One region of the Paenibacillus sp. BT-177 genome, then DNA from elsewhere that is predicted to be linked to it. Evidence: riboswitches for the same ligand, from Rfam matches in the RefSeq annotation. Region 1 holds a riboswitch; each other region holds the start of a gene.

Region 1 (5,053 bases):
GTCTGCCCAAGCCAGTACGAGGTGGCGAAGAAATCACACTATATATGAAGTTTGAAGTCAAACTGCCTGGCATTTTTGCTCGTATGGGTGCGACAGATGATTTTGTAATGGCTGGACAGTGGTTTCCAAAGCTCAGCGTCTATGAGACTGCAGGACAACGTGGACGCGCCGACGAGGGCTGGAACCTCCATCAGTATCATGGCAACTCCGAGTTCTATGCCGATTTTGGAATTTACAGCATACGAATTCGGGTGCCTGAAACACACATCGTAGCAGCGACCGGATTTCCTACCCGTGGTGCAGTACGACAGAACGGCCAGAAAATATATCAATTTTATGCCGATGATGTACACGATTTTGCCTGGTCCGCTTCACCCAACTTTGTAGCCGTAGAAGAACCCTTTTCTTCTACTGAAGTTCCTGGTGTCAAAATCAAGCTCTATCTGGACCCGTCCCATAAGGAACTAAAAGGACGTTATATGAGCGCAGCCAAGGCCGCCCTTTCGTACTACAGCAAATGGTACGGGCCTTATCCATATTCCACTCTATCTATCGTCGTTCCACCCAAAACAGGCAGTGGAGCCGGCGGCATGGAATATCCGACACTCATCACGGCCGCAGCTGCGGACCAACTGAATCCCGGCTATAATCTGGAACGGACGCTGGTTCATGAGATTGGGCATCAATATTTCTACGGAATGGTAGCCAATAATGAATTTGAGGAGCCCTGGCTGGATGAAGGCTTCACCTCCTATGCAGAAGAACGGCTCATGGAGCAAGAATATGGGCTTATCCCCAACTTGCCATTACAATCCGGACAGGTAGCTTCTCCACAGCCCCTAAACCGCGAATCCTGGAAGTACGGATCGTCGGCTGAGTATGCACAAAATGCCTACTCACGAGGCAAGCTGGTACTACGAGGTATTGAACGTCAGGTGGGTACGAAAAAAATGGACCGGATTATGCGAACCTATGTCCAGACCTACCGATTCAAGCATCCGACCTCACAGGATTTTCAGCGTGTCGTGGAGAGGGTGACTGGACGCTCATGGAGCCACTATTTTGAACAATATGTATATGACGGCCAGATGGCGGACTTTTCTGTCGATCGCATCACGAACCGCAAGTTGGAGAATGGATATGAAGCAGTCGTGACGCTCAGCAAAAAAGGAGCAGATTATCCCAAGATCCCTGTTCAATTTACCTTCAAGGATGGCACCACAATATTTAAGGCATGGGACGGTACGGGCAAAAGTACATCTTTCCGACTCAAAAGCACCTCTCCCGTGTCCTATGTGACCGTTGATCCTCTATACACTATTGCACTGGAGAACAAGCATATTAATAATAGCCTGAAGGCTGAATTGGACGAAAAGCAACAAACCCGTTGGAGTGTGAGTGTAACCAAGCTGTTGGAGACACTGCTTGGAAGTCTGTCATGGTGAGGTGTCTATAGATGCGGACTGTTTTAAAAGAAGGCTGGGCGCTAGTGCGCATACGCTTTTATATCGTTATCATTTTATTTTTGTATCGTCTGCTGTGGGGAGTATTTCTCTATCGGCTGGTACAGTCGGCCGTTGTCCCGCTGCTGCTGCGTTATCCTGATCAGAGCCAAAACGAGCTGGGAAAGACCTTGTTTTGGATGGAGGGCCAGATCGCTTTGATGGACAGCCGGGAAGTACACGTATATTTATGGATACTACTAGGGGCGACCGTATTGCGCGTCCTAATCACTCCCTTCATTAGAGCTGGCATATATCAAAGCCTGTATACCGATGCGTCTGAACCGCAAAGCCTGTCCTTCTTCAAGGGGATGAAACGTCACGGTATGTCATCTCTGTTGTATTACATCATCGAGTTGGGTTTGCTGCTGCTTCCCGCCTTCTGGGTGGTACCGAGACTCTATCCTATTGTAGCAGGGACGCTGCAATCTTCCTCTTACCTGCTGCATTTGTTGCCCTATACCATTGGGTGGGTGGCTTACGGTTGGTTCATTCGGCAGTGCATCCTGTATATGCAACTGGGCACGGTCAGTGGTCACGCCATACTATCGTCCCTGCTCGCCTTCTTTCGCCAGCTTCTTCCGGCTGTAAGCGTATCTCTCTTGCTTGGTGCTTGTGTGCTGCTGGTCTTCGGTCTATTTGGCACCGTAGCGATGATTTGGACTGGTATGTTGGCGCTAATTCTCCAGCAATCGTATCATTTTGTTACCAGTCTGGTCAGGCTGTGGCATATCAGTTCGCAGTATCGTCTATGGCACATCGATATCTCCAGCAGAGGCTAATCCCTCTCTTTATGCTTTCTCCTGCATTTTTAGCTGTCGAAAAAACTTTTTTCTTTCCCGTGCAAACGGCACATAACTGAATACTGTTAACAGAATCTGTTCCTAGGGCGTTAGGAACAGATTTTTTTTGTAACTTTTTGCGATGAAACATTTGCCAAAGCCTGCTGTCTTTGTTACAATAATCGCAGTGAACTGATAGTAACAACTTTGTAATCTTTATTGTAACCTTTATCTTAAAAACATCGTTGTCGTGAATACTGCTCTCCAAGGTGCACATCTTAAGTTAAGCCTAATTCCTGGCACCTAGGAAGCGGGGGAACCAGTTTGGGTGAATTGATCTCGCAACAGAGTGGTCATAGGGGAACCTTCTACCGAATCCTTAAGCTAACCTCGCAGGCATTGGAAGGGGTATATTTTTTTTGAAGAAGAAGCTAACGATCGCAGCCATGGGTCTCGCCATTGCCTTTACCTCTTTTACATTCGGTGGTAGCAGTGCATTTGCAGACTCTAAGATGGACCAGGTCATCCAAGATGCCAAAGGAACGAACTATAGAAGCGGAGGTACTACACTCGAGGGATTCGATTGCTCCGGCTTCACAATGTATGTATTCAACAAACTGGGAATTAAACTGCCGCATCAATCTGGATCACAATTCAAAATGGGAGCTTCTGTATCCCGCGATGAAATGAGACCAGGCGACCTGGTGTTCTTCAACACCACAGGAAGAGGCGTTTCCCATGTAGGTATCTTCGTAGGTGAAGGGAAATTCGCCCACTCCTCGACTTCACGTGGTGTAGTAGTTAGCTCACTGAACGAAAATTATTACGCTAACCGTTATGTCGGTGCAAAAAGAATTATGAGCACAGACGCTTACCATTCTGTAGCTTCAGATATTCCTGATGACGACAACGTAGAATAACTACCGCACAGCAAGCTAACCCTAGCCGCAATTTGATTCTGGCCGGAATCGAATTGCGGTTTTTTATGTCCACTACATCAGTAATTATTATCATTACTGACGAACTGACACCTCAAAAGGTTTCAGTTTTAGCGAACATCGTCGGTTTACCGCCACCGCTGGGGGAGCATATGAGCAGTAAATCCTTCTTATTGAATGTATACCCGACTTAGGTACGAAATAAACACGCTTGCCATTCTCCTACAACTTGTCTACAATCTGTGGTTAATGATTGAAGTACCTACATAAGGAGGAATGAAAAAGTGCCGGCCTCAATATCCAACTACCGGATCGTACCGATGGACGAGCATCAAGCGGCTGAAATCTGTGAGTGGCGCTATGATCCTCCCTACAACATATACGGCTGGCTTCCCTGGGAACAAATGAAGGCACTTGAAGTCGAATTTGGAAGTCCCACGCTTCGCCAAGAGCAATATGTTGCCGTACTGGACGAAGAGAATGAGCTGACGGGATTTGCTCAATATTTTCCTATGGTCGGTGTGACCCGGCTGGGTCTTGGAATGCATCCCGAAAGATGCGGACATGGCACAGGCCCCGATTTTGTCCGGGCCATTGCCGAGGAAGCCAGACGACGCCATCCACAGAATGAAATTGACCTAGAGGTTCTCACTTGGAATCAGCGGGCTATACGAGCCTACAAGGCAGCTGGATTTGAGCTGACGGATACCTATGAACGTCAGACTCCAGATGGCAGAAAACCGTTCTATTGTATGGTATATCGTCCTGAACAACAGAACCGGGCTCTATAAATAAGAGCGCCTTCGCTATACAACCGCGATGTTGTATAGCGAAGGCGCTCTTAATATATACAACAGATCATTATAAAATCAATGACTGCTGCGCATTTTTTCAAAAGCTTCATTATATTGTTGGGCTTCCTTAATATCTACGGCCATAATACCGCCATCGTCCCAAGAGGTCAAACGCAGAGTCACGGTCTTGTAATCAATCGTAATAAATGGATGGTGATTGAATGCCTCAGATATAGCGGCAACTTCATCCACGAATGCAATTCCTTTCATAAAACTGGAAAAATTATATTTCCGAACGATCCAACGTCCTTCCTCCAGTTCCCAGCCCTCCAGTTTCTCCAGATGTGCTTCAATCTCTTCTTGTGTAAAAGGCATGTTACGAACTCCTCCCCGTTTATACGGAAGCCTTTTAGCCGCTTACATACGGCCAAAACTACGATATATTGGTGTACATATTACCACGGCCCCGTTGATAAATCCATAAGACGGCCTTCAAATCAAAGGGACCGACGTCAGCTCCTCATCTCCGATGAGTACATAGATCCGGTGCTGCTCCGGCTCATAAATCACAACGCCGCTGCCTACAGTGATTATGGGCTCCGTACCCAATGCATAAAATAGGTCTTCTGCCAAAGCTTCATTGACTTCCTGACGCCCCAACGGGTCCAGCCTGTCCCAATCTTCTGCTTCCATTTCAAAAAATTCATAGCTATCTGGGATGCGTCCCACAGCCTCTGTCAAATCGTTCAAAATTTGTTCATACTCGCGCCCATGCTTTACTCCCATGCTATTTCCTCCAATGGTTCAGCGATTCAATACATAATCACTTTATTATACCGGAAATTCGCCCTTAACAAAAAAGAGAGTTTTGTCGATAAATACTATAATCCGTCTCATAATGACGCGCTTGGGGCAAGGACGACCCATGCGGCATGAAAGGATTCAAAATCTATTCTCATGGATGAGGTGTATCATGCAAATTACAACCATTATTGGACTTGTGCTCGGGCTTTTGTCACTGGTCGTCGGGATGATCC
Region 2 (5,053 bases), on a different contig from region 1:
TTGTTGCAACAGCGGCTCCAGCGTGTCCCTGTTCTCTTTGGTGAAGAAGCGGCTTTTTAGGTTATTTGAAATGGTTTTACGACGTTGGGCAAAAGCGGCATGAACCACTTCAAAAAAGTGTTTCTCGTCCACCACTTCCACCGGAGGGACTTCTCGTACACGCAGCCGAATAACTGCCGAATCAACATTCGGCTGAGGAATAAATACTGTATTCGGCACCGTACAGACTAACTCAGGCTCGCTGTAATATTGCACGGCTATGCTTAAGCTGCCGTAATCCTTCGTACCAGGAGACGCAGCCATGCGCTCAGCCACCTCCTTTTGAATCATAACGACGATATTCTCCAAAGGAAGCTTGTCCTCCAGTAGACGCATCAGAATCGGTGTAGTGACGTAATACGGCAGATTAGCGACGACACTCACTTTGCTCACGTCTGCAAAGTCAGCTGCAAACACTTCACGCAAATCCAGCTTTAACACGTCTCCATGGCGAACCTTTACATGCTCGTAAGGGGCCAGCACTTCTTCAAGAATGGGCAACAGCCGCTGGTCAATCTCAACAGCGGTAACTGCCTTAGCGGATTGCGCCAACTTCTCGGTCAAAGCTCCAATGCCCGGACCGATCTCAAGCGCGCCCTTTGTATCATCCAATCCGGCAGCATTTACGATCTTGCTCAGAATATTTTGATCAATTAGAAAGTTTTGTCCCAGACTCTTTTTGAACGAAAAACCGTGCCTTTGAATAATTTCCTTCGTACGCCGCGGTGTTGCTATATCTTGAATCCCTGTCATACGGATATCACAATCCTTCACTTTCGATTTGTGCCAGCGCACTGGCAAATTCCTCACGACTGATCTGAAATACAGAGAGCCGCTTATGTAGCTGCTTTCCGTTACAATAGCCAATACCCAGTACATTCCCCAAGGCCATACGGCGTGCAGCAGCATTGGGGTGGGTAATAAGTCCAGCGTCAATCAGGTCCGCCATTTCAATCAGCGGTTCGGCGCCTTCCACTGTCGTATGTACCCGCGCGAGAGCGTGTCTGATGGCTTCCGGGGAGGCATTCTCCACGCCAATATCCCCTTTGCGTGTCGCCTCTGCCTCAGGTATAAAAGCCTGCTTGCAGCCGGGGACCTTGGAGGCGATGATTTTACGGATACGCTCCCCTGCATGATCGGGATCAGTTAAAATAATGACCCCTCGCCGTTCCTGCGCCAATGCAATTTTCCGCAGCGTCATTTTATTAATGGCTGAACCGCCAGTTTCTATCGTATCTGCTTCGACAGCACGGCGAATGGCTACCGTATCATCCCGGCCTTCCACCACGATCACTTCCTTGATCATCTTCGTTTCCCTCCACTGCTACACAGCAACATATATTATCTTTCCCTGCTTTTGAAAACAAAATAAGAAGAGGATATCCTCTTCTTAGCATGGCATTACTATGTTGTTAATACTATCGCATTGTCCTCAACATACACAACCTGTTTTAGTTGATTTCCGGCTTTACAGGTCCGATAACATATACGGTTTTACCGTGCTTACGACCAAATTGGTTAGCCCGGCTTAAACTCTCATAATACACATCGATTTTGTGGCCTTTAATCGCGCCACCGGTATCCTCCGCACGGCGGAAGCCTACCCCTTCAATATACACCCACCAGCCGATTGGAATTACACTCGGATCGACAGCGATGGTGCGTCCTTCCGTGACACGCGTGCCGGAGGCGGTACGTGTACCGATACCTGGCTCCTGGGCGGAGTACGCCGTCATGGAGACATTTTGTAAAACTTTTTTATAATTAAAATTAATACCTGCTTTACGGACAGCACTGCCCGAACTAACCTTTGTAGCCTTAACCGCATCTTTAGGGCTGATGGAAGCAGCTAGAACGACCGGTTTTTTCTTCGTTCCTACCGCAATTACCTTATCCACACGATTTTGTGCGACTTCCTTGTTGACCAGCTGTTTGGACACCAATTTTCCATCATGGTATACCTTTTGAACATGCTGGACTACCACACCCGATTTGCCACTTTGAATGACTCGATTATCGCCTTTATAGAGACTTGGATCTGCCGTTTTGATGACCTGATAAGGCACTTGTTTTTTCTGTTCGACCTGCTGTTTCTTCACACGGACGATTTTTATGTCCATGTTAGCTGAAACAGAGGCATCCAACGCAGGGTAAACTTTATCCGTTGATGATAATTTATAGCCCGAAGTGCGAATGGCACCCTCTACTGTATTTTCTGTTGTGTACAGCTTTTTCGTCTCATTGCCTGAGGATACTTTAACCTGATTGGCACGTTTAATGACTACGCGATCCCCATCCTGTACTGCCCCGTTTAGCGGCATGGAAATTGTATCATGCGGCTGAAGTGAAATAGAATGCTCATTGAGCAAATCTTGGAGCTTGGATTCCCGGGTTTCTACCGCAGATGCCTTACCATCGATGACAAAAAAGACTTGTTTTTTAGATTGCGTGTACATCAGAATTGAAATCATAATCGTTAGTGCGATTAGAAAAATAGCAACCAAAGCAGCCTGGCGCACATTCTCTTGCTTCCAACGTAATACGTAAGACATGCTGGATGAGCGTGACTCATGGGTCTCCTCTTTTCGGAAAATGCCCATTTCCTCCGTCCTCCTTACATAGCCCGCCGTCTGGAGTAAGACATAGTTGATCGTTGACGTGACTATAACAGATTTTCTACAAGACAAGCCCGTACTGCGACTGTCCTGCACCATGTACCCGTCTTCGCGGCATGCTGTCCTCCCCTGTTTAACCACAGTATGATGACAGATTTTCTTTTATTCACAACAAAAAAGCCAAGGAAAGAGACTAGAGAGCTCTTTCGTGGCTTCCGACATGTGTGAATATGCGGGAAAACTCATGCACGAGATGGCTTCTCTCTTGTTACGCTTACGGGGTTAGCTGTCGGGTTCGGACGTAGAGAGTCGCCCTAGCTTAGGTCAACCGCTCATGGCGGTCGCCTTCACATTCACCCCGAAGACCCAGAAAGAAATCGAAATACGGCTTCTCTACCTGTTCAATCCCATCCAGGAAATGAATTTCGGTCGAGCCGACTGCTGAAGAGATAATATCTCTTGCATATACGCCGGACGTACTGTAAGCCATATCGGTTCCCCCGTTCCCTGTAAAAGGGACTCAGCGAGACTGGTTCATGAAATGATTTGTTGATGTTTACACTCAACAACAATTCACTGAAAAGATGATATCCTGTTTCCATGCATGTTGTAAAGCAGGTTTCAAGTACATTTTTCAAAATATTCGGTTAAAAAATTGTAATATTCTTGAGTTTCCTGCAACAAAATCATAATTAGCTCCGTCTATCTCTTTATTTTGATTGATTTCTTCGCTTTTTCACTGAATGTCAAATCGTTCCAAGCCATTTTGGGTCGTAATGGATACCAATTCCTCCACCGTAATTCCCTTAATTTGGGCGGCTGCCTCTGCCACCAATCTCACATATGCCGACTCATTTCGCTTCCCACGAAACGGATGAGGCGTCAAATAAGGCGCGTCCGTTTCAATAAGCAGACGGTCCAGCGGTACCTGGGCCAGCACCTCTTTTGGCTGCTTGGCATTTTTGAACGTTATGGGCCCGCCGAAGGAAAGGTGGAAACCCATATCCAGCACCATTTTAGCTGTCTCCCAACTCCCAGAAAAGGAGTGCATGACTCCGCCAATCTCGCCCGCCTTTTCCTCACGTAAAATCCTCACAATATCTTCATGTGCATCCCGGTTATGGATAACAATTGGCATGTTGAGCTCACGTGCCAGGCCAATTTGATTTCGAAGTACCCGCTGCTGCACATCCTTTGGTGATGTATCCCAATAGTAATCCAGACCGATCTCTCCGATCGCTACAACCTTTTTATGACTGCATAACGATGCAATCCATTCTAAATCACCCTCCTGCATTGTAATGGCATCCTGCGGATGCCATCCAACAGCTGCATAAATAAAATCATACGTCTCAGCCAGCTTCATGGTGGATGGAATGGTCTCACGATTAAATCCGATATTGATCATCCGTGTTACTCCTGATTCGACAGCACGTGCTATAACTTCTTCACGGTCTTCGTCAAATTGTGGCGCATCTAGGTGAGTATGAGTGTCGAATAAATCCAAGGTTTTCATCTCCTTTTCTTACTTACATTTCTATATATTTGTCTATTGTTTGACAAAATAATTCCTTATTTCGGCAGGGAGCCTTTCTTTTACCCCGTTCAATTTATTCTGGGGAAAATACATGTGATATTTTCCTCGGTGAATGCCACTTATTGAGCGTACAATTTCTGAAACTTCGGATATTTCCCGCACCTCGCCCTGACGTCCAAGCAGTAAAATCTGGTTGTCCGTTGAACCGCCCTGCCGAAACACATCATAAGGAAGATCTGTCGGAAAATCAATTTCAAGATCATATTCAGGATGCAAGCCAGCCTTTTCCAAAGCCTCTCGAATATGGTCAACGGTATCTGTATCCATATTTTCAATCTCTACATATTTATACAATCTACGATCCATAAAACGGCTGCTCAAATCACTTAAAATTTCGTCCTTTTCTCGTTTCCATTGGCTAAATACCGTCTGAATCAAAGACTCATCCAGCATCAAATACTGCTCCACTGTTAGCTCTCCTTTTAATAGATCGGGCAGCGGATCTAGCAGAAAACCAAACTCATATCCGTTTTTGAACAATTCCTTAGCTCTCTTGAAAATTTTACGTAACAGGATTTCTGAGCTGCGTGTTACAGGATGGAAATAAATTTGCCAGTACATCTGGTAGCGTGACATTAGATAATCCTCTACTGCATGCATACCCGACTCTTTTACGACAATTCTCCCATTGTGAGGGCGCAGCAAACGTAAAATACGATCCAAATCAATTGTTCCGTAGTTAACACCTGTTGAATGAGCATCCCGCAACAAATAATCCATACGGTCAGCATCCAGCGGGCTTGTTACCAAGTTGACAACAATCGGCTTATCATACGTTTTGGCTATAACCGCCGCGACCTTG
Region 3 (5,053 bases), on a different contig from region 1:
AAAATTCCATTTGATCGCTTTGGAGCCTAATACTCCCGGAGCAGTGTGGGTCAGGTAGTGAAATAAAGGATGTGCCTGATCACCGTTGACATCTGTCTTGGCGAACATGGGGAAGGTCACACCGTAATTGATTTGGCAAAACTCGGAGATCTCCTCGCTGGAGCCCGGCTCTTGTTTGGCGAACTGGTTGCTGGGAAATCCCAAAATTTCGAGCCCCTGTTCATGATACTGGTCATATAGCTCTTGTAGCGCCTTGTACTGGGGGGTTAACCCACATTTGCTGGCAGTATTCACGATAAGTAGAACTTTCCCTTCGTATGTGGATAACGGAATTTGTACCCCTTGTAGGGTCTGTGCATCATATTTATATACGGTCAAGATATCCCTCCTCATTCAATATTCTGCAATTAAATTGTAAGCAACTCAACAAGGGGTTGCAAGTCCGGAAGAGTATACGGGCATTGGACCATTGTAAAATCGCCTTTTGTTCAAAACGGTAAATCGCACTTCAAATGGAGCTAATTGAGGTGTTTCTTCTCATAAAAACGGGTTCAATCGGTAATTATCTGGCACATATAGCGTATTTTCTTTCCTTTTTGCAAATAAGGAGTAACTAAGCCATACCCTACGCCAATATTGACATGCCTTTCATTTTCAAAAAGGGGTGAAATACAGAGTTTTAAAGAGATACGAGAAGCATAGATGCCTTGTAAGCGTTATTCTTAATCTCCTATGCTCTAAAGGGTGATTTATAGCCCCGCCGTTGAGCTTTACAGTCTTCCTTGCACGGGTGTATGATTCAAGACGTAATTTCAAATTAACACCAATGAAGCAACAACGAATTGTCTAAAGCGCTGAATTTTGCAGTTGCAAAAGCGGGGGAACCAACGAGTATGTACGGTTTTGCAAGCCGTGTGTGTCTCATGGGGTGAATTTTCCGGCCAAGTGCCGTAAATAGGGCGACTCTCACGTCCGAATCCGACAGCTAACCTCGTAAGCGTACAGGGAGAGGCAACAAACCGCCGTGTGCAACCATGGTTTATTTTATCATGGAATGTATGAAGCCGGAGGAAGCCTTTTTCCTTCGGCTTCTTTTTGTTGTCTTTTTATACCGGGAGAGGAGCTACTGATGGAAGGTCGGTTAATTATTGTCACTGCACCGAATGAAGCGGGCAGAAGTTTTGTGAAATTGCTTATGTTTAAAAAATTGGCGTTTGCAGTTCTCACAAATAGCACTCAGGAGGAACGACAGCTCAAAAAAATGGGTGTGGAGCACATTGTGCGCATCAATACGATGCAAGCGGGAAAATGGAATTTTCCTAAAAAAGAAATTGGTAGTGTGTATTTGTTCGAAAACAGCTTGAATCTGACTTGCCGTTTCCTGCAAATATGTCGGCCACTAACATCAGAATTGATCTATGTTATTACGCACGGCTGTAATCCACAAGGAATTTATCGGGGATTGGGAGCGGACCATGTGATCTACACATTGAACGGAGAGGTGGGTTTCCTGCTGAACGGATAAGCACTTATAACATAGCTGGTTTATGATTTTATGATGGAATCGGAAATGACGATCTGAAGAGCGATACGGAGGGTATGAACATGATGGATTTATACATGCTGCTCATAATGGCTGTGAGTTATGGAGTGATACTGCTGTTTGTACGCTGGTGTGATGCGCAGACCTCAAAAGGAGGCCGAAGAGGATGATTGTTGTGCTAGGACTCACGGCTATTGTGTTCGTGTATTTAATCTACGCACTCCTGAATCCTGAAAAGTTCTAGTCAACTATAGGATCGAGCAGGCGGGAACAGCAGATCAAGAATGAAGCATCAGAAGTGTAGATTTTCGCAAACGTGTGCACTCAATGGATGTTCTGAATCAGGTCTGTTGTTCCAAATGCAGGAGCATTATAAGGAGGAATAGAGGATGGAGCTACTGCAAATTGGAATTGTGATCGTCATATTGCTGCTCTTGGTAAAGCCGGTGGGCACCTATATGTATCACGTATTCTCGAATGAACCGAATCGGACGGATCGGATTTTTGGTGGAACGGAAAAGCTGATTTATAAGGTTGTAGGCTTGAAGAAACAGGACAGCATGCGTTGGACCACGTATGCTATGAGTTTCATTGCAACCAATGTGGTGCTTGTGGGGATCAGCTACCTGCTATTGCGCTTGCAGGCTATACTCCCAGGCAATCCGGTTGGAAACAGTAATATGGAAGCTTCATTGGCCTTTAATACGGTAATCAGCTTTATGACCAATACGAATCTCCAACATTATAGCGGAGAAAGCGGGCTTACGTATCTGACACAGATGGCGTTCGTCACGATGATGATGTTTACTTCGGCTGCTTCGGGGTTTTCGGTTGCTGCGGCTTTTATGAGGGGATTGACGCGGCGCGGTGAAGGACTGGGTAATTTTTTTCAAGATTTTATTAAAGCCAACATACGGATTTTTCTGCCGCTTGCCTTTGTACTTACGCTGGTGCTGGTGGGACTAAAAGTACCACAGACGCTACAGTCCACGGCGGATATTACGACTTTAAGCGGTACACAGCAGCAGATTGCTATGGGACCCATTGCCTCATTGGAATCCATCAAGCATTTGGGCACGAACGGGGGCGGTTTTGCGGGAGCTAATTCTGCTCATCCTTTTGAGAATCCAAGTCCTTGGACGAACGTACTGGAAATTTTAGCAATGTGGGTAATGCCGGCTTCGCTGCCGTATACTTTTGGATTGTTTGCCCGTAATCGCAAGCAGGGCTGGATTATTTTTAGCTCGATGATGGTCTTGTTCCTTATTTTTCTATCCATAACGTATGTGTCGGAGAAGACAGGTAATCCGTTAATCCAGGCACTGGGTATGGATGCATCTCAGGGAAGCATGGAAGGGAAAGAGGTTCGTTTCGGCATTGGACAATCGGCACTATTCACTGCGGTTACAACAGCGGCAACGACAGGTTCGGTCAATAATATGCATGATACACTGACCCCGTTAGGTGGTATGGCTGCTTTGGGAGAAATGATGCTAAACGTCATTTTTGGCGGCAAGGGCGTCGGGCTGATGAATATGCTGATGTATGCGATTCTGGGGGTGTTTATATGTGGACTGATGGTTGGAAGAACCCCGGAATTTATGGGCAGGAAAATTGAAGGCAAGGAAATGAAGCTGATTGCGATTGCCATTTTGGTACATCCGTTTCTCATTCTCGCTCCAACTGCGCTTGCGTTTATGAGCCATTGGGGATACGATGCAGTCTCTAATCCCGGATACCACGGGTTGACTCAGGTGCTTTATGAATATGCATCATCTGCGGCAAATAACGGTTCAGGATTTGAAGGTCTTGCAGATAACAACGTGTTTTGGAACGTTACGACCGGAGCAGTTATGTTTTTTGGACGATATGTATCCATGATTGCATTGCTGGCTGTAGCGGCTTCATTGAATGCCAAAGCACCGACCCCGGTGACGACGGGTACACTGCGCACGGATAACAAGCTGTTTGGAGCCATCCTCATCGGGGTTGTTCTGTTGATTGGTGCGTTAACCTTTTTACCAGTGATCGTATTGGGTCCTGTAGCTGAATTTTTGACCATGTAATGAAAAATGAGCATGAAGAAGAAAATGAGAATGGATGAACGGGGTGCTTGATCATGAAGGAAGAACGCAAACGCATGCTGGATAGAAGCATCTTGAAGCAGGCGGTCAAGGATAGCTTTATCAAATTAAATCCAATGATCATGATGAAAAATCCTGTCATGTTCGTCGTGGAGATCGGTACATTGGTCGTACTGCTCATGCTACTGCTTCCCGGTTATTTTGGAGCCGGCAAGGAAATGGGCTTTAACTTGGCTGTATTTATTATTCTGTTGTTCACGCTGCTTTTTGCTAACTTTGCCGAAGCGCTCGCGGAGGGACGGGGGAAGGCACAAGCTGCTTCCTTGAAAAAATCCAAGCAGGACTCGCAAGCTAATAAGCTTGTCGGAAATGAGATTCAAGTAGTCAGCTCGACAGCATTGCGTAAAGGTGACGTGGTAATCGTCTCTCAGGGCGAAATGATTCCAAGTGATGGTGAGGTCATTGAAGGCCTGGCTTCGGTGGATGAATCTGCGATTACGGGAGAATCAGCTCCAGTCATTAAGGAATCGGGCGGTGATTTTTGCTCGGTAACTGGCGGGACGCGGGTGGTCAGTGACCGCATTAAGGTGCGGATTACAACTGAGCCGGGTGAGACGTTTATTGATAAAATGATTTCGCTCGTGGAAGGTGCACAGCGGCAAAAAACGCCAAATGAAATTGCGCTGAATACATTGCTGATTAGCTTGACGATTATTTTTCTAATTGTGGTGGTGACGCTAGCTCCGATAGCCCGTCATTTTAAGATTGATTTGCCTGTTCCCGTGCTGATTTCGTTGCTAGTCTGTCTGATTCCGACCACGATTGGCGGGCTTTTGTCGGCTATTGGGATTGCCGGTATGGACCGGGTTACCCAGTTTAACGTGCTGGCCATGTCAGGCAAGGCGGTAGAAGCATCCGGGGACATCAATACGATGATTCTTGATAAAACGGGTACCATCACCTTCGGAAACCGGATGGCGAGTGAATTCGTGGTGGTAGATGGTGTAGAAAAGGCAGAGTTAGCGAAATGGGCGGCGATGTGTTCACTAAAGGATGAGACACCCGAGGGGCGCTCGGTGCTGGAATTGATGCGCAAGCAGGAGTACACGCTGGATGAATCCTTGGCAGCAGGTGGGACCTTTATCGAGTTCAAGGCAGAAACCCGGATGAGTGGTCTGGATCTCGCCGATGGACGAAGAGTACGCAAAGGCGCCGTGGACTCTGTCCGGCAGTGGATTGTATCGCAAAAAGGCAGTGTTCCGGCCGATCTGGAGGAAAAAGCAAATCAGGTAGCCGCAGAAGGAGGTACACCGTTAGCGGTGGCGCTGGATGATCGGATATACGGCATTATTTATTTGAAGGATACGGTGAAGCCGGGCATGAAGGAACGCTTCGATCAGCTTCGGGAAATGGGCATCCGCACGAT
Region 4 (5,053 bases), on a different contig from region 1:
TTCGATAATTCCAACATTCAGGGTTCCGATCCAGTGTCGGCCATGATCGTCTTTATTGACGGTAAGCCTGCCAAGAAAGAGTATCGAAAATACAAGATCCGTTCTGTGCAGGGACCAGATGATTATGAAACGATGCGTGAAGTTATTCGGCGTCGATATGAACGTGTGCTGAAGGAAAATCTTGAACGTCCCAATTTGATCATTGTCGATGGCGGGCGTGGACAAATTAAAGCGGCAACCGATGTATTGGAAAATGAGTTGGGCTTGTTTATTCCTGTGTGTGGTTTGGTGAAAGATGCCAAACACAGAACTTCCCAACTACTGATGGGAGAAACATTTGAAGCCGTGACGCTTGCGCGCAATAGCGAGGAATTTTATTTGCTGCAACGGATTCAGGACGAGGTTCACCGTTTTGCAATTACGTTCCACCGGGAGCAGCGCGGCAAATCGATGGTAACTTCCCAGTTGGACTCCATTCCGGGCATTGGAGAGAAACGGCGTAAGTTGCTGCTTAAGCATTTTGGGTCGCTCAAAAAAATAAGAGAGGCCAGCGTCGAAGACTTCCGGCCTCTCTCTATTGGGGATAAACTTGCTCGTCAGATTATAGCTGCCCTTCGGGAGGAGGAGTCGTAGAATACGGCTCCTCTTTTTTCATGGGTTCAAACATGATTCGATTAGGTTTTTTGGGACTAAACCAGTAAATGATGTAGCCTACAATAGCCGGAAGTAAGATCCAGAATAGGCCGGCGCTCACATTCACGGTGTCTCCCAGACTTATCACACTAAGTCCCATTAATATGCTGTCAAAAATAACGTGGCTGAACATGGCAGCGATAAAGCCGTAACGCAGGAACACGAAACTAAACAGCAAACCAAGAAAAGTCAGTTCAATTGGTCTTGAAATCACCGGATAGATCGGATAAAGCGTATGTCCCAGTGCCCAAATAAGCGTAGTGATCAGACAAGCAACAAACGTATTCTTGACTATTTTTTTTACCATCGGAATACCAAATAGACGGTAAACAGTTTCTTCTCCAATACCTGCCATCCAAGCCATAATCGGCAATAGCCATGGATAAGCCATATTGTAAGGGGACTGCGTGGCGTCTGTAGTGGAGAACGTATTAAATGTGCGCTCCAATACAAAGAACAAAATGGATTGTACGCCCAGTAAAATGAAGGCCCACAAGTAACCAACATACATACTGCGAAGCACATACAGTCCGTAGCCTGGCTCTTTGGCCCGTGGCCATGCATTTAGTCCAACCTGACGCATAAGCCCGTCACCGCCTACCAAGGAGAAATAGATAGCTACAGCCATGAAGAAGGTAACACCAACCTGGAATACCATAAGAAATATAAGCATGCCCTTACTGCCTGCTTCAGCTTGCAATAAAGGTAGCATGTTCATTGTCCCAGCTATACTAGCAATAAAGTATACAATGGACAGAATAATACCGCGAACAAATGAAGTATGTCGTCGGGTGAGTGACGCATACACAATGGCAAGTACGCCCAGGACAAAGCTAAATAGGGCATAACCCGCATAAGTCATCCAATTAGCCCAGTATGTTTGCTTTTTAACATAGTCGGTATAGGACGAAGGGGCCGAAAAGCTTTGGGTAAACGAGCGAACATCCCCGTCTTCAAAAGTAAAAGCCAGCGTAAGTACCGAGGCGCCGATTTTCTTTCCGTCCACGGTATATTTTAATCCACCTTCTCCCTCAGTGGTCGCGAGCTTCAATTCAGATGGCTTAAAGCCAAAGCGTTTGATCCATATTGCTGCAGCCTGTTCCTTGGCTTCGAGCGTCATGTCACCCTCAGCTACACGTACAAGTCTGCTTCGTGCTTGTTCATCTGTAGAAACATCAGCCTGTGTGTAATTGGTGCTGGAGGTGATCCGTTTAAAGCTAACGACCTTCCCAGTGGATAAATCCACATGGATTTGCAGCTTGCCCTTCGCTGAGGAGTCAGGCAAATCAACCCGAAAGGTTTCATATGGATAATTTTTTTTCCATGTACGATCGTACTCTTGAACCAATTTTTCTCTGGATAAATACCCGTACAAATCTGTTTCAGCCTGATAGGTTACGACGGGCTTCTCTGGCTGTGATTCCGTATAGCCCAGCTCGGAACGGGCGAAGTCCAGGGCGTGTATGACCGCTTCTTGTTTGCTGATGACCTTTGCATTCACCAATGATTCCGGACTTGGATTGCTAATTGAGGGAATAAGCAATTGAAAGATAAAAAAGCAAATCAGGCCAACCCCGCCCAGCAAGCCTAATTTTTTGAAGTTGGCCGTGAGCACGACCGGTTTCCCGATAGGATTCATGAGTTTCCTCCTTAATCTGTAAATAAGAACATCCATTAAAGATATCATACTGCACAGGTTCCCGCCAACAGACCAGCGATATTCATGAAAACAGAGTGAAAGCACTTTAAAGTTTTAATAAAATTAGATAAGCTGTGATTAACCGATGTCTATTCGCGAATTAAAGCCAATTTCACGTTTTTTCGGCGAAATCGGTTTTGTGATCTGGATAGAGAAGGATTATAATCTTGAGGCAATGCCTATGAAATATATGGGTAATGATATACATTTAAGCCGAATTTCTATGAGAAAACGGGGGAACCATGTTACTGGGGTGAATTTTACAGCCGATCCTGATGGACCGGAAGTGTAAATAGGGCATACTGTGCTGTCCGAATCCGTCAGCTAACCTCGTAGGCTGTGGGCAGGAACCAAGTCAGGCACTCGGTTTTCCGGTGTCTTTTTTTGTGTGTATAAAAGTGTTTGGATTGGTTAGACCGCTGCGGGTTCAGATTATTCTTCTGATTGCTGTTATCCCCGGATTTTTTTTGATTGTATAAACCCTTTAATGGTTAAAATCCGGAGATAAAGGCAAACGCTTCGCTTCTTCAGAACAATTCTGCCCCCTTCGCTGCTGCTCGCCAATAGCACAGGGAGCCGAGTAGTGTTTGACATGCATTCTTCCTGTATTCAGGGAATGTTAATTATAGCTACTTAAGGTTTGGAAAATCAAAAAAATCAGGGGCAACGACGATCGGAAGATAAATGGAACGCGTAGCGGGCTTACACCGTATTAAGTCACTGTTTTTATAGTTTTAAGGATTAGGAGAGAAGTGATGAATAGATGAATCCCAATGCACGCTGGCTTCGGCTTTCTCCACCGCAGATATTCGTTGCAGGCTTTGCCATTATCATTCTAATAGGTAGTTTATTGTTAATGCTGCCCATCTCTAATACAACTGGAAAACCACTTGCGTTTATAGACGCTTTGTTTACTGCCGCGTCCGCGACCTGTGTAACCGGACTTGTCGTTAAGGATACAGGGCTCTTTTTTACAACCTTTGGTCAAATCGTTATCGTTGCGCTGATCCAGATCGGTGGTCTTGGCTTTATGACCATGGCTACCTTGATCGCGCTGGTGTTCAAACGTCGCATTTCCTTGCGGGAGCGCCTTATTTTGCAAGAAGCGATGAATCAGACCTCTGTCGAAGGAATTGTTGGATTGATCCGCAAGGTGCTATGGTACTCGCTGATGATTGAGGGAGTATGTGCAGCTATTTTTTCGATTCGCTGGTCATTTGATATGCCTGTCGGCAGGGCGATTTATTTTGGAATCTGGCATGCCATTTCCATGTTTAATAACGCTGGTTTTGATTTATTCGGTGAATTTCGCAGCCTGACAGGTTATGTATATGATCCGATTGTTAATTTTACAGCCATGTTTCTCATTATTTCGGGTGGTATTGGTTTTGTAGTGATGTCTGACCTGGCAGATTATCGCAAGCGTAAGAGACTATCCTTGCATACCAAGGTGGTACTCAGCATGACAGCTGCTCTGATTGTCGTCGGGACGCTTGTCATTTTTGTATTTGAGTTTACGAATCCGAAGACGCTTGGCTCGCTTGATTGGGGTGGTAAACTGCTGGGTTCTTTATTCCAGTCCGTTACCCCTCGCACCGCAGGTGCCAACACGCTGGACATTGCAGGCTTGCGGCAGGCTACGCAGTTTTTTATCATCATACTCATGTTTATTGGGGCTTCGCCTGGCTCCACTGGAGGCGGGATTAAGACCACTACATTTGCTCTGCTCATTGGAGCGGTGTTTTCGATGCTGCGGGGACGGGAAGACATTGTGCTGTTCCGGTACCGACTTGCGCAGGCACGCATTTATAAGGCTTTGACTATTACCTTGCTGGGGTTGCTGTTCGTGATTGGGGTGACGATGATTCTGTCCGCAACCGAAGATCATCATTTTCTGATGATCTTGTTCGAGACGGTGTCTGCCTTTGGTACGGTAGGACTGTCCATGGGGCTTACACCTGATTTGACAGTTGTAGGCAAACTGGTGATTACTCTGACGATGTTTGCAGGCAGGCTGGGTCCACTCACGCTAGCTTATGCACTGGGACCGAAAAAGGGTAAGGAATTGTATCGTCATCCAGAAGGTAAAATAATTATAGGGTAAGGGAGTTTTCGAGTAGATATGAAAACGCAGCAGTTTGTAGTCATTGGCTTGGGACGGTTTGGCTCAAGCCTGGCTTTGCAATTGGTGGATATGGGGTGCGAGGTACTGGGCATTGATCGGAATGAGGATGTTGTGGACAGTATGAGTGAGATTCTGACACATACTGTCGTGGCAGACGCTACAGATGAGGATGCGTTGCGGTCACTGGGCATCCGTAATTTCGATTGCGGCATTGTTGCAATCGGTGATGATATTCAGGTAAGCATCCTGACCGCCATTTTGCTGAAGGAGCTGGGTGTGAGAAAAGTCGTAGCCAAAGCTATATCTGTACTGCATGGGCGTGCGTTAGAGAAGCTTGGGGTGGACCGAGTCATTTATCCGGAACGAGATATGGGTATTCGGGTAGCGCATCAGCTGGTCACGCCTAATCTGCTCGATTATTTGGAGCTGTCCAAGGAATACAGCATTGTGGAACTCAATGTGCCTGCATGTCTGAATGGCAAAACGTTAGCAGAATTAAATGCTCGTACCCGCTTTGGTTGCAGCATCGTGGCACT

Evidence for each region. Region 1 has a riboswitch for cyclic di-AMP ahead of OIU26_RS24725 (C40 family peptidase). Riboswitches for the same ligand answer to the same signal wherever they lie in the genome.
Region 2: linked by a shared signal. The riboswitch ahead of OIU26_RS23620 (3D domain-containing protein) and the one ahead of OIU26_RS24725 (C40 family peptidase) in region 1 are both predicted to bind cyclic di-AMP.
Region 3: linked by a shared signal. The riboswitch ahead of OIU26_RS07725 (hypothetical protein) and the one ahead of OIU26_RS24725 (C40 family peptidase) in region 1 are both predicted to bind cyclic di-AMP.
Region 4: linked by a shared signal. The riboswitch ahead of OIU26_RS17300 (TrkH family potassium uptake protein) and the one ahead of OIU26_RS24725 (C40 family peptidase) in region 1 are both predicted to bind cyclic di-AMP.

What each region holds. Positions count from the first base shown of each region.
Region 1 covers NZ_JAOYTP010000016.1:15,196-20,248, reverse strand. The annotation lists gene OIU26_RS24735 (M1 family metallopeptidase) at 1-1,445, shown strand, start outside; gene OIU26_RS24730 (hypothetical protein) at 1,457-2,284, shown strand; cyclic di-AMP (ydaO/yuaA leader) riboswitch at 2,561-2,698, shown strand; gene OIU26_RS24725 (C40 family peptidase) at 2,704-3,204, shown strand; gene OIU26_RS24720 (GNAT family N-acetyltransferase) at 3,507-4,013, shown strand; gene OIU26_RS24715 (4a-hydroxytetrahydrobiopterin dehydratase) at 4,092-4,391, opposite strand; gene OIU26_RS24710 (hypothetical protein) at 4,509-4,802, opposite strand; gene motA (flagellar motor stator protein MotA) at 4,990-5,053, shown strand, end outside.
Region 2 covers NZ_JAOYTP010000013.1:11,212-16,264, reverse strand. The annotation lists gene rsmA (16S rRNA (adenine(1518)-N(6)/adenine(1519)-N(6))-dimethyltransferase RsmA) at 1-792, opposite strand, end outside; gene rnmV (ribonuclease M5) at 800-1,345, opposite strand; gene OIU26_RS23620 (3D domain-containing protein) at 1,491-2,639, opposite strand; cyclic di-AMP (ydaO/yuaA leader) riboswitch at 2,910-3,190, opposite strand; gene OIU26_RS23615 (TatD family hydrolase) at 3,391-4,161, opposite strand; gene OIU26_RS23610 (HD domain-containing protein) at 4,204-5,053, opposite strand, start outside.
Region 3 covers NZ_JAOYTP010000002.1:332,040-337,092, reverse strand. The annotation lists gene OIU26_RS07730 (glutathione peroxidase) at 1-378, opposite strand, end outside; cyclic di-AMP (ydaO/yuaA leader) riboswitch at 843-1,016, shown strand; gene OIU26_RS07725 (hypothetical protein) at 1,130-1,525, shown strand; gene kdpF (K(+)-transporting ATPase subunit F) at 1,710-1,787, shown strand; gene kdpA (potassium-transporting ATPase subunit KdpA) at 1,933-3,609, shown strand; gene kdpB (potassium-transporting ATPase subunit KdpB) at 3,663-5,053, shown strand, end outside.
Region 4 covers NZ_JAOYTP010000005.1:222,564-227,616, reverse strand. The annotation lists gene uvrC (excinuclease ABC subunit UvrC) at 1-633, shown strand, start outside; gene OIU26_RS17305 (type II CAAX endopeptidase family protein) at 602-2,332, opposite strand; cyclic di-AMP (ydaO/yuaA leader) riboswitch at 2,594-2,746, shown strand; gene OIU26_RS17300 (TrkH family potassium uptake protein) at 3,156-4,496, shown strand; gene OIU26_RS17295 (potassium channel family protein) at 4,515-5,053, shown strand, end outside.